Linked DNA regions of Candidatus Thiodictyon syntrophicum. The protein of the gene in region 1 interacts with the protein of each later gene in a pairwise test. Links are inferred from orthologs where the notes say so. Each region holds a gene or a part of one and is shown in the gene's direction. Other genes may lie near its edges. The genes, in order: rlmKL and typA.

Evidence for each region.
Region 2: the proteins of rlmKL (region 1) and typA interact in binary tests that used the Escherichia coli proteins (3 or more experiments, as listed by UniProt). The link is inferred for Candidatus Thiodictyon syntrophicum from one-to-one orthologs.

The regions. Positions count from the first base shown.
Region 1 is NZ_CP020370.1:2,635,568-2,640,515, reverse strand. The notes cover bases 1-2,931. They hold rlmKL (bifunctional 23S rRNA (guanine(2069)-N(7))-methyltransferase RlmK/23S rRNA (guanine(2445)-N(2))-methyltransferase RlmL), read left to right. Parts: upstream 1-354; coding sequence 355-2,508; downstream 2,509-2,931. Other genes in these bases: THSYN_RS11080 (SDR family oxidoreductase), read left to right, coding at 2,680-2,931; THSYN_RS11090 (YajD family HNH nuclease), read left to right, coding at 1-155. In the rest of the region: more of THSYN_RS11080, read left to right, coding at 2,932-3,603; THSYN_RS11075 (MraY family glycosyltransferase), read left to right, coding at 3,721-3,999; THSYN_RS33720 (hypothetical protein), read left to right, coding at 4,208-4,357; THSYN_RS11070 (caspase family protein), read right to left, coding at 4,457-4,948. UniProt on the Escherichia coli protein: Specifically methylates the guanine in position 2445 (m2G2445) and the guanine in position 2069 (m7G2069) of 23S rRNA. Methylation occurs before assembly of 23S rRNA into 50S subunits.
Region 2 is NZ_CP020370.1:6,261,521-6,269,545, forward strand. What follows is about bases 1,234-4,124. They hold typA (translational GTPase TypA), read left to right. Parts: upstream 1,234-1,712; coding sequence 1,713-3,536; downstream 3,537-4,124. Other genes in these bases: THSYN_RS26870 (GAF domain-containing protein), read right to left, coding at 4,024-4,124. Also shown: THSYN_RS26855 (PD-(D/E)XK nuclease family protein), read left to right, coding at 124-789; THSYN_RS37480 (PIN domain-containing protein), read left to right, coding at 979-1,176; more of THSYN_RS26870, read right to left, coding at 4,125-5,028; THSYN_RS26875 (GAF domain-containing protein), read right to left, coding at 5,154-6,113; THSYN_RS26880 (bifunctional metallophosphatase/5'-nucleotidase), read left to right, coding at 6,701-8,025. UniProt on the Escherichia coli protein: A 50S ribosomal subunit assembly protein with GTPase and nucleotide-independent chaperone activity, required for 50S subunit assembly at low temperatures, may also play a role in translation.

The DNA.
Region 1 (4,948 bases):
TCCTCTGCCTCTATTGCCACGACAACGAGCACCAGCGCTACGAGGAACACCTGGCCGCCCGCGCTGCCGGACCCACCCGGCCGGCCCCGGGCGGGGGCAAGCAGACCACCCACAACCCCTTCGCGGGGTTAGGCGATCTGCTGAAGAAGGAATAAGCCCAAGGGGCGTCGCCGCAAGGAACCGGCGACCGGCGATGGCTGGATGTGGTGACCGAGATCCCGGGTACGTTGTCGTTGTCGTTGTCGTAATCGAATAATCCGACCACGATTACGACAACGACAACGACAACAACAACGTTTGCGCCCGGCATCCTTACTCCCCTTTCGCCGCGCACCCCCACCCGCAGGTCCATGCATGTCCCGCTATACCTTCTTCGCCACCGCCCCCAAGCACCTGGGCAGTCTGCTCGCCGAGGAGTTGGACCGGCTGGGCCTGACCGGGGCGGTGGAGGCCCGTGGCGGTGCCCGTTTCACCGGCACCCTGGAGGACGGCTACCGCGCCTGTCTGTGGTCACGGGTGGCCAACCGCGTCCTGCTGCAACTCGCGGCCTTTCCGGCACCCGGCATCGAGGCCCTCTACGCCGGTGCCCGCGCCATCCCCTGGGAGGAGCACCTGGCGCTGGAGCGGACCTTCGCGGTGCGCTTCGACGGCAGTCTGGCCGGGGTCAACAACAGCCAGTTCCCGGCGCTGCGGGTCAAGGACGCCATTGCCGACCGCTTCATCGAGCACTGCGGACGCCGACCCAACGTCGACCCCGACCACCCGGACCTGCTGATCCATTGCTATGCCTACCAGGATAGCGCCGTCATCGCGCTCGACCTCTCAGGGGGCTCCCTGCACCGCCGCGGCTACCGGGAGGAGGGCTCCGCCGCGCCGCTGAAGGAGAACCTGGCGGCCGGCATCCTGTTGCGCGCCGGCTGGCCGGCCAGCGCGGCCGAGGGCGGGGCCCTGCTCGACCCCATGTGCGGCTCCGGCACCCTGGTCATCGAGGCGGCTCTGATCGCCGCGGACATCGCCCCGGGCCTGCTGCACCAGGACTTCGGCTTCCTGGGCTGGGCCGGGCATCAGCCCGCGATCTGGGAGCGCCTCATCGACGAGGCCGAGATCCGACGCACCGCCGGACTGAACCGGCTCCCACCGCTGCGCGGTTATGACGCCAGCCCCACGGCCATCCGCGTGGCGATCGCCTGCCTGGAGCGGGCCGGACTCGCGGGACGGGTCCATTTCGAGCGACGGGAGTTGGCCGACTGCTGGCCCGGGCGGGAGGAGGACCGGGGCCTGGTCGTCGTCAACCCCCCCTATGGCGAGCGGCTCGGCACCGACCTCGACCTGCCCGCCCTCTATGCCCGGCTGGGCAGCCTGCTCAAGGAGCGTTTCGTCGGCTGGCGCGCCGCACTCTTGACCGGCAACCCCGATCTCGGCAAGCAGATGGGCCTGCGGGCGATCCGCCTGCACACCCTCTACAACGGCCCCATCGAATGCCGGTTGCTGCACTTCGAGGTCGACCCGCGTTACTTCGTCTCCAGCCGGCCCCGCCCCCTGGCCCCGGAGCAACGCAGCGAGGGCGCAACCAGTCTCGCCAACCGTCTCACGAAGAACCTCAAGGCCCTGCGTAAGTGGCTCAAGACGCAGGACATCAGTTGCTACCGACTCTACGACGCCGATCTGCCCGAGTACGCGGTGGCGCTGGACATCTACGAGGGAGAGAGCCGCTGCGTCGTGGTGCAGGAGTATGCCGCCCCCGCCACCATCGATCCCAGGGACGCGCGCCGTCGCCTGCGCGAGGCCATGAGTGTCATCCCCGAGGTGCTGGAGGTACCCGAGACCCAGGTGTATCTCAAGGTGCGAGAGCGCCAGCGCGGCGAGCGTCAATACGAACGCCTGGCCGCGACCGGGCGCTTCCACCAGGTCGCCGAGGGCGGTCACCGTTTCCTGGTCAACTTCGAGGACTACCTGGACACCGGACTCTTCCTGGACCACCGCGACACCCGCCGCCTGATCGGACAACTGGCCGCCGACAAGCGCTTCCTGAACCTGTTCGCCTACACCGGCACCGCCACCGTCTATGCCGCCCGCGGCGGGGCTGCCGCCACCACCACGGTGGACCTGTCACGCACCTACCTGGACTGGGCGCGGCGCAACCTGGATCTCAATGGGATCGAAGGACTGGGGCATGAGTTGATCCACGCCGACTGCCTCGACTGGCTGCGCCTGGTCGAGGGCCGGCGCCGTTTCGACCTCATCTTTCTCGACCCGCCCACCTTCTCCACCTCCAAACGCATGGACGAGACGCTCGACATCCAGCGCGACCACGCGGCCCTCATCCGCGCCACGGTGCGCCTGCTGGAGCCGGACGGAACCCTGATCTTCTCCAACAACCTGCGGCGCTTCCGCATGGACGCCGAGGACCTGTCGGAGTTGGAGATCACCGACCTCAGCGCGGACACCCTGCCCCGCGACTTCGCCCGCAACCCGCGTATCCACAACTGCTGGCGTATCCGCCACTAGGAATTCGTTGTCCTTGTCGTTGTCGTTGTCGTAATCGAGGTTATCGCTTTTCCGATTACGATTACGACAACGACAACGACAACGTATGATCAAGGCCCGCGGCACATGCTTGACAAACCCGCGCCAGCCACCAGTTCCAACCCATCGTTTTGGACATGCGGAGACAACAACATGAAGGTTGCAATCATCGGCGGCACCGGGTTCGTGGGCTCATACCTGATCGAGCGTTTGCGCGCGGACGGCCACACCCCCCGCCTCCTGGTGCGGCCCGGCAGCGAGTCCAAGGTCGACCGGCCGGACGGGTGCGAACGGGTGACGGGCACGGTGGCTGACCCCCAGGCCTTGGCCGACTGCCTCCAAGGGACCTCGGCCGTGATCTATCTGATCGGCATACTGCGCGAATTTCCGGCCCGCGGCATCACCTTCGAGGCCTTGCAGTACCAGGGCGTGGTCGACACCCTGGCCGCCGCCCGGCTCCAGGGTGTCCCGCGCTTCATCCTGATGAGTGCAAATGGGATTCGCGCGGACGGCACCGCCTATCAGCGCACCAAGTGGCGGGCCGAAGAGGCGGTCAAGGCCGCGGGGCTGCGCTGGACGATCTTTCGCCCCTCGGTGATCTTCGGCGACCCGCGGGGGCGCATGGAGTTCTGCGACCAGCTCAAACGCGACATCATTTTGAGTCCCCTGCCCGCGCCGCTGTTCTTTCCGGGCCTGCTCCCGCTCCAGGCCGGCCGATTTGAACTCGCCCCGGTCAGTGTCATTGACGTAGCGGCGGCCTTTGCCCAGGCCCTGACCGATCCGCGCACCGAGTCCCAGACCTATTGCCTGTGCGGCCCGGACCGGCTCAGTTGGAAGGCCATCCTCACCACCATCGCCGCAGCCTGCGGACGCTCCAAGTGGATGCTGCCCGCACCCGCCGTCGCGGTGAAGGCGGCGGCGGCGCTGCTGGATCGCTACCCCTGGTTCCCCATCACCCGCGACCAGATCGAGATGCTGCTGGAGGGCAACGTCTGCTCCGGGGACGACGGCCTGGCCCGGCTTGGCATCAGACCCCAGCGGTTCGCGGCGCCGGCACTGGACTATCTGAAGGATTGAGCGGGGCGCGCCGGGGCGAGTCCTGCGCTCTGCACGGTGCGAAAGTTGCCGCACGGCGTCCGTGTTTTGTGTATCTTGGGTGCCCTGTTACCGTCACCGGCGATCGCACCGCAACGAATGCACAGTATCGCCGTCTATCCCATCGCCTTTCTGAGCACCGCCGCCCTGCCCCATCTGCTCTCCCCGGTCGCGCGCAACATCGGACTCATCGACATTCCGCGCGGCCACAAGACCCACCTGGGCGAGGTACCCCTGGTGGGCGGCATCGCCATGTTCTGTGGCTTCCTGTTCGCCAACCTGCGCCTGCCGGGTCGGCCCCGCGCCTTGGTCTTCATGGGCAACTCCGGAAGCCTGTTCCTCGGCTTGGGGCTGGCCTGGTTCGTGGTCGGCCCCTGAGCCAAAGAGAGGCCCTGGTGATCGCCCCCGTAACGGCACTATGGATACTCGCAATCCCGCTCATGGATACGGTCGGCATCATGCTGCGCCGCACCTTGCACCGCCGCTCGCCCCTGCTGCCGGACCGCGAGCACCTGCACCACCTCCTGTGCGCCGTCGGTCTCACCGTCAACGGCGCACTCGCGGTCATGCTGGGTACCGGCACCCTGTGCTCGCCGCGGCCGGGCTCTGCGCCTACCGGTTCGGCGCGCCCGAGCGCTACCAATTCGCCGCCTTCCTCACCCTGTTCAGCGTCTATCTGGTCGCCAGCGAGATCACCTGGCGGCAGCTCAATGGCGAGGCCGTGGCGGCCGATTGACTGGCAGCGCGATGCGCCGAGTTTGGTGATCAGCTTTGAATCTTACGACGAACTCGGCGCGCGGTATGCGGCGACGCTGCGCCGATTGTTTGACGTCTTTTACCGCAATTCGCTCCGACAGCCGCCGTAGAAAACCATGTTCGCACTTTTTGCTTTCAAATAATTTCCCAAGCCGACAATATCAATTCCCATCTCGGAAAGAACCTTTGCGCCTTGCTTGAAAGGATAATCGTTCGGCGCCAGATAAACTTTTCCGTTTTGCTCAAATCCATGACCGGTAACGTATATTGTCGCTGCATCCGCGCTCGCAGATCTCCGGGAAAAATCAGCTAAAGCCCGCTGGAGTTCTTGCTTGGTTGGGTTTGCGGCTGTTTCTACAGCGAATCCCGCTTGCACCAATGCGTCTGTTACGCGGCCAAGGTCCCGCTCGGCTCCGGGAAGGGACGACACTCCGGCTTTTTCATAATCCGAGTATACGAAGATGAATGCCATGCGCTTTTCTTCCGAAGCAGCGGGCTTCAGTTGCCAGGCGGCGGGGGTCCAATCAGTTTCAACAGCAGGAACATCGGGTACTTGAAAGCCGCGACTCTT
Region 2 (8,025 bases), 3.6 Mb from region 1 along the record:
ACGGCTCCCAACAACGCAGCAGCGAGAGCCCCGAAGGGGCGTGACATCAGGCCGCACCGACATCGCCGGATGTTGCGACGCTGATCACCTGCGCTAAGATTCATGTCCACCGGAGAGACGATCATGACCACCGAATCCCTGAAAGACACCTTCCGACGCGAACTGCCCGACTGGTTACGCCAAGACCCCGACCTTCGCGCTTATATTCTGGACCTCACGCGGCAAGAATACGCCAACCGCAAGGACACCCAAGACCAGTTCTACGAATTGCTGACCGAGTTGCGCCGTGACCGCGACGATCAGAACCGTAAATGGGATAATAACCAGGCAGCGATGAGCAAAGAATTCAAGCAACTCTACGATGCGCTCAAAGCCCAGGCCGCCAAGCAGGAACGCGGTATCGGCGCCCTCGGTTCCCGCTGGGGCCTGCAATCGGAGAAGGCCTTCCGCGACGCCTTGGCGGGGATTCTGGAGCAGAGTTTCGGCATCGAGGTCATCAATGTCAATGAATACGATGATGAGGGCGTCGTGTTCGGCCGCCCCGATCAGGTCGAACTCGATGTGATCATCAAGAACGGCCTCCTGATCATCTGTGAACTGAAATCGTTCATCGACAAGGCCGGGATGTACAGCTTCGAGCGCAAGGCGCGCTTCTACGAGCAACGCCACGAACGTCAGGCGAGTCGCCTGATCGTCATTTCACCGATGATCGACGCCCGCGCCCGCCCGGTCGCCGAACGCCTGGGGATCGAGACCTATGGCGACTCGATCGATGTGGAGGCACTTTGACGCCCTGCATCGTCAGTCCCGACAATGGAGGTCGAGGCTTTAGCCGGCCCGGGTCTTGATCATAAGTCCGGCCAAGCGCCCTTGCGGCAACCCGTCGCGGCCGGGGGGCCGCTCCTACGGCGTAGGAGCGGCCCCCCGGCCGCGACGGATATCGCTGAGGAATTCGCGGCGTTCTGCAGCAGCACGGGGTTGCGGCTCGTACCGGTGAGTCGCGGTGCCTTCGCGCAGGCCGCGCGCCTGGCACGGACGGCAGGCAGCGGACTGCGAGCCGGCGATTCACTCCATCTGGCGGTGGCGATCGACATCGGGGCCGGCAGTCTCGCCGCGGCCGACGGCAACCTGGAGGCGAACATGCGGCGCCAGGGTTTGGCAACCGTCATATTTTAGGCGATTTCCGCGAGATCGTCGGCGAGCCATTAACCTGCTCAAGACGTCCCGCGGCTTGAGCGCCGACCGGGCGGCGCGGCGGCGGCGGCGGCCCTGTCGGGTTTTTGTGCACAGGGTCAGGGGCTTGACAAACGGCCTCAGGGGCTTGGGACCCGGGACCCGAACGGCGCCTGGCGACAAAATGCAAGCCACTGAACAACAATGATAAATCGTAGTCGGTCAATTTCCGGCCAATCTGTTCCAGCGGCAGTGAGGACGCGCCCTTAGCGACCCTGCCCAAAGGTTGCACACAGACTTATCCACAGGACCTGTTGGCAGTTCGCGCAAAGTCTTACGGCACACCGTCTTACCGCAGGCTCCGGGGTCGCAACGGCTGCGGTTGCGGCGGGCGACGCGACCGTGCGCCGCCGGACGGTCGGACTTGGACCGGCACTTGCGCTTATACTGGCGGGCTAACCAACCCTGGACCCCCGGGCAGCGCCGCGACCACCCACCTCCTGGCCCACCCCCCCGCCCATCCCGTCGGAGCATCCCCCGTGATCGAAAACCTTCGCAATATCGCCATCATCGCCCATGTCGACCATGGCAAGACCACGCTGGTGGACAAGCTGCTGCAGCAGTCGGGCACCCTGGGGGAGCGCTTCGGACCGGTCGAGCGGGTGATGGACAGCAACGATCTGGAAAAGGAGCGGGGCATCACCATCACGTCCAAGAACACGGCCCTGCGCTGGAAGGACTACCGGATCAACATCGTCGACACCCCCGGGCACGCGGACTTCGGCGGCGAGGTGGAGCGGGTGCTGTCCATGGTGGACTCGGTGCTGCTGCTGGTGGACGCCCAGGAGGGGCCCATGCCGCAGACCCGCTTCGTCACCAGCAAGGCCTTCCAGCACGGGCTGCGCCCGATCGTGGTGATCAACAAGATCGACCGGCCGGGCGCCCGGCCCGACTGGGTGATCGACCAGGTCTTCGAGCTGTTCGACCGGCTCGGGGCCACCGATGAGCAGCTCGACTTCCCCATCGTCTATGCCTCCGCCATCAATGGCTACGCCGGCCTGACCGACGACGTGCACGAGGGGGACATGACCCCGATCTTCGAGGCGATCATCCAACATTGCCCGCGGCCCCCGGTGGACCCGGACTCGCCCTTCCAGATGCAGATCTCCACGCTCGACTACTCCAGCTTCGTCGGTGCCATCGCGCTCGGGCGCATCCGCCACGGCAGCGTGAAGCCCAACCAGCAGGTGGTGGTGGTGAAGCCCGACGGCGTGCGCTACAAGGCCAAGATCGGCCTGGTCTACGGCTACCTGGGGCTGGAGCGCTACGAGGTACCCTCGGCCTCCGCCGGGGATATCGTGGCCCTGACCGGCATCGAGGCGCCCAACGTCTCCGACACCCTGTGCGACCCGGACCATGTGGAGGCCATGCCGCAACTCACGGTGGACGAGCCGACGGTCACCATGACCTTCCAGGTCAACACCTCCCCCTTCGCCGGGCGTGAGGGCAAGTACCTGACCTCCCGCCAGCTCAAGGAGCGGTTGGAGCGCGAACTGATCCACAACGTGGCCCTGCGGGTCGAGGAAGGCACGGACCCGGAAAAGTTCCGCGTCTCCGGGCGCGGCGAGTTGCACCTGTCGATCCTGCTGGAGACCATGCGCCGCGAGGGCTATGAGTTGGCCGTGTCGCGCCCGGAGGTCATCTTCCGCGAGCTCGACGGCATCATCTGCGAGCCCTACGAGCAACTCACGGTCGATGTGGACGATCAGTACCAGGGGGCCATCATGCAGGCCCTGGGGGAGCGCAAGGGTGAATTGAAGGACATGGTCCCGGACGGCCAGGGCCGGGTGCGCCTGGATTATGAGATCCCCTCGCGCGGCCTGATCGGCTTTCAGACCGAGTTCATGACGCTATCCTCCGGCAGCGGGCTGAAGTATCACAACTTCGACCACTACGGACCGGCCAACCAGGGCGGCATCGCGCCGCGGCGCAACGGTGCCCTGATCGCCAACGGCCAGGGCAAGGTGCTGGGCTACTCGCTCTTCAACCTGCAGGACCGCGGCCGCCTGCTGGTCTCCCCGGGGATGGAGGTCTACGAGGGCCAGGTCATCGGTATCCACTCGCGCGACAACGACCTGGTAGTGAATCCGCTCAAGGGCAAGCAGTTGACCAACATCCGCGCCTCGGGGACGGATGAGAACATCATCCTCACCCCGGCCATCCGCTTCACGCTCGAGCAGGCGCTGGAGTTCATCGAGGACGACGAACTGGTCGAGATCACCCCCGGGGCCATCCGTATCCGCAAGCGCTTCCTTACTGAGATCGAGCGCAAGCGCCATGCGCGCGCGCCGCGGGCCGAATGAGCCGGGCCGCCTCGGCAACCCCGGCACACCGTTGGGAAAGTCGGGGATCCAGTAGCACCTGACGCAATTGCTCGGACCATTGGCGTAGGGTGCGCCGTGCGCACCGTGAGAGGCTGCGGTTGATCGCGGCGGCCAGGGTTTCGGTCGGCGCCACGGCGCACCCTACAAACGCGGTGCGGTCAATAGCCCGAGCATTTTCATCATGCGGTACTGGTGTTTCAGCTGATCTTGCCTATCGACCCCAACGGGGTCGAACATACCAGCCCAGGGCAACGCCCTGGGTATGGGGTATCGCAGAGCCCAGCCCTGAAAGGGCGTGACATAACGGCGCGGCGCCTTATGTCACGCCCTTTCAGGGCTAAGCGGAATAAATAACGCTATCCCAGGGCGGTGCCCTGGGCTGGTATAACGCGCCCCTGCGGGGCTTGCGCAGGCGCAAGAATAGACTGGTATCGGGAATCGCGCTTCACGGTACTGGTGTGTAACCCTACCGAACCCGCGCCCCGATCCCACCGGAGCCCCTGGAGTCGCGGAAGGAATCCCAGGGGCCAAACCCGGAGTCATCGTCGCCCCAGGGGTCCGACCGCTGGTCGGCGGCCGCAACGCTGCCGTCGACTACCCGCTGCAGCCGCTCGAGCACATCCGCGGCGAGGCGGGCATTACCCTTACTTTCGTGATAGTGGGCGATCTCCATCAGCTTGGAAACGGCGACCTGCGCCTGCTCGGTCCCGGATTCCTGTTCCACAACCTTCAGGTACAGGCCGGCCGCCAGGTGCAGCCGACCCTCACCGTGGCGCTGCTGCGCCATGCGCAGCATCAGGTCGCTGCTGGTGCGATCCAGGTCCCCGCGGCCGGTGCCGACGGCGGGCCCGGCGACCCGGGCGGGAGGGACGGGCGGGAGGGACCGGACGGACGGGGAACAGGAGGCCCGGGAACCCTCGCTCATAGGGCAAACCCAGGGCTCGGATTGACCCGAGGCGCACAGGACCGGGGCGATGAGGCTCCCGATGATCTCCATCAAGGCGAGATCGGACTGGGGGGAGCACTCCTCATCGTAGCGGCGCAGTGCGGCCAAGACCCCGATCGGCAACTGCTCACGCACGATGGGCACGGCAAGAAAGGCGATCGGCTCGGGCGGGATTGCGTCCCGGTCTTCGACGCGGGCCAGAAAGCCGGGGTCCTGATGCACGTCGGCGACCAACACGGCCACGCCGGTTTCAAAGACCCGCCCCGTCACCCCCTCCCCGACGCGGTAGCGGCCGCGACCCACCTCTACCGGGGTCAGCCCGTGGGCGTAGCGGACGTAGATCTCCCGCGCGTCGGGGTCCGCGATCAGTACCCGTCCGCGCACCAGCCGGTGGGACACAGCCAGATAGCGCAGGATGTCCTGGATACGGGACTCGGCATCATCCCCACGGCTGACGATGCGGGAGATTTGCAGCAGTGCCAGCAAATCGGCCCCGGGAGGGGTGTGGCTCAAGGGTGTATCCATGAAGAACTCCGGTTGACAGGATCATCTTCATAGTTATGCCGACCGCCCGTCGCAAGCCAGTAAATATGCGTAAATTTACGCATTCTTAACCAATTGATCCAAGCGCGACGGGCCGGGGACCCGCGTTACCGAAGCCGCGCCGCAATGCCGCCGGAGCCTCCGGAGTCGCCGAAGGAGTCCCGGTCGGTGGTCGCGCCACCCCGGTCGCCCCAGGAATCGAGCCCCCGACCACCGTCCGCACGGCCGCCGCCCTCGTCGAGCGCCCGCTGCAGCCGATCCAGCACATCGGCGGCCAGCCGGGTAGCGCCCCGACCCTCGTAATACCCGGCGATCTCCAGCAGCTTGGACTTGGCGAGCAGGGCCTGCTCGCTCCCGTGATACTGCCCCGCGACCTTGAGGTAAAGGTCCGCCGCCTGGTGCAGCCGCCCTTGCGCGTGCCGCTGCGCGGCCATCCGCGCCATCAGGTCGCGGCTGGCGCTGTCCGGGTCCGCGGCACCCGGACTGACCAGGGAGCGCGCCGACCGCGGCTCCTGCGGCATCGGCGCGGCCCAGGGCCGGGCCTGCGGATCGGTGCACAGGATCTGGGCGATCAGGGTCGCGATGACCTCCATCAGTGCAAGATCGCACTGGGCGGAGCGCTCGTGGTTGCGCAGCCGGTGGGCGGCCAGGACCCCGACCGGCAGGTGGTCGCGCACGATCGGCACGGCAAGAAAGGCGATCTGCTCGGGCGGCAGCGCGCCCCGGGTCACGGCGCGGGCCAGATAGCCGGGTTCGTCGTGCACATTGGCGACCAGCGCGGCCTCCCCGGTCTGGAAGACCCGCCCGGACACGCCTTCACCGATACGGTAACGGCCGCGCTCCAGTTCGGCCGGGGTCAGGCCGTGGGCGTAACGGATATAGATCTCGCCCGCGGCGGGGTCCGCCAGCATGACGCGGCCGCGCACCAGCCCGGGGGAACCGGCCAGGTGGCGCAGGATGTCCTGGATACGTGACTCGGCGTCGTCCCCGCGGGAGACGACGCGGGCAATTTGCTGGAGCGCCAGCAACTCGGCGCCGGGGGCGGTGTCGATTTCGGTGGTGTCCATGGGATTTCCGATTGAAAGTGTGACTTGAGTCACATTATGCAATCATTGGACCAGGCGCCGCCGGACTTGCCTGAAATCCGGCACCGAGGCCCCGGCGAAAAGCCCGTCGCGAACACAATAAATATTTCTTATCATTGGCTTACGCACCATTGCCGGATCTCCGCCCGGGACCCGCGCCGAGCCTCGTCAAGCCTTGGCGATTGTTCGCGTTCCTCCACGGACTCAGGCGCCTTCCAGGACCATGCGCGGCTGAGTGTGCATTTTCGGACGCTTCCTGCCGCGGCATTGCCCCAAGCCGACGGCGTTTGGTCAGGCGGCGTTGGAAAGCTAACATGGACCCCCCTGCCCAGGCCGGCTACCGCTGCCGCTAAGTCAAGCGCCGACGGCCAACCCTCTCGTTCCCACGCTCCCGCGTGGGAATGCCGTGCGGGCGCTCCGCGTCCGGTCTTGGCACTGGACGCAAAGCGCCCGCACTTAGCTCCCACGCAGGAGCGTGGGAGCCAGAAGGGCCTAGCTTAGCGGCAGTGAGGCCGAGGTCCTTAGTGATCGGCGACGGGTCATGCCCCCCACTCTTCCAAGGTGCCCAGATGTCTTTACCGCGCTCCCTATCGTTACCCTCCTGGCCCCTGCTCGCGTCGCTCATCGCGCCCCAGGCCGGGGCGGTCTGCCCGCCCGGCGGGGGTCTCACCCTGCTGCATTTCAACGATTTCCACGGTCAACTGGAGTCCTACACGGACCCCCGGGAGCAGGTCGAACGCGGCGGCATCGCCCACCTCGCCGGCACCATCGCCGACCTTCGGGCGCAGGTCCAGGCCGGTCACCCGGGCCGCCCGGTGCTGCTGCTGTTCGGCGGCGACCTGCTGCAAGGCACCCTGACCTCCAGCCTCTTTCTGGGCGTGCCGGACCTCGCGCTCTTCGGGCGCATGGGGGTGGACGCCGCGGTGATGGGCAATCACGAACTGGACTATGGGCAGGACACCTTTCGCCGCCTGGCCGCGCTTGCCCCCTTCCCGATCCTGACCGCCAACGTTGAATCCAACCCGGAGCCGCTGCCGGTGCGGCCCCAGGTGCTCATCGAGCGGCCGGTCGCACCGGGAACGGGCGCGGTGCGCGTGGCGGTCCTGGGACTCACCGCCCCGGAACTGTCCACCGCCACCCACCCGCGCAACATGATCGGTCTGAGCGTGGAAGAGCCGGTGGCCGTCGCGGGGCGCCTGGTGCCCGACCTGCGTGAGGGGGCCGACCTGATGGTCGTGCTGTCGCACATGGGGATCGCGCAGGACCGCCGCCTCGCCCGCACCGTCCCCGGGATCGACCTGATCGTGGGCGGCCACAACCACAATCTCTATACCGAGCCGGTGCTGGAGGGCGAGACGGCCATCGTCCAGGTCGGCGAGCGGGGCGGCTGGCTGGGACGCATGGACTTCGACTGCCGGGACGGACACCTGGCCCGCACCGGTTACCAGGTCCTACCGATTACCGCCGCGAGCCCCGAGGACGCGCCGATGGCGGCCGAGGTCCGGCGCATCGCCGCGCAGGCGAACCTGGAACTCGACCAGCAGGTCGGCACCAGTACCCGGGGACTGAGCGCCCAGCGTGAGCTGATCCGCCGGGGCGAGGCCCCCTTCGGCGACTTCGTCGCCGACCTGGCGCGCGAGATCACCCTGACCGAGGTCGCCCTGTTCAACGGCGGCGGCTTTCGCGCGAGCATCCCGGCGGGTCCGGTCACCCTCAAGGCAATCTACCTGGCCATGCCCTTCCGCAATGAACTGGTCGTCGGCAATCTGAGCGGTGAGCAGCTCCAGGCCGCCCTGGAGCGCAGCGCCGCGCTGGACCCGCTGGACAACCCCGGGGGCTTCCTGCAGGTCTCCGGGCTGCGCTATGTCATCGCCGGGGGACACCTGGCCTCCGC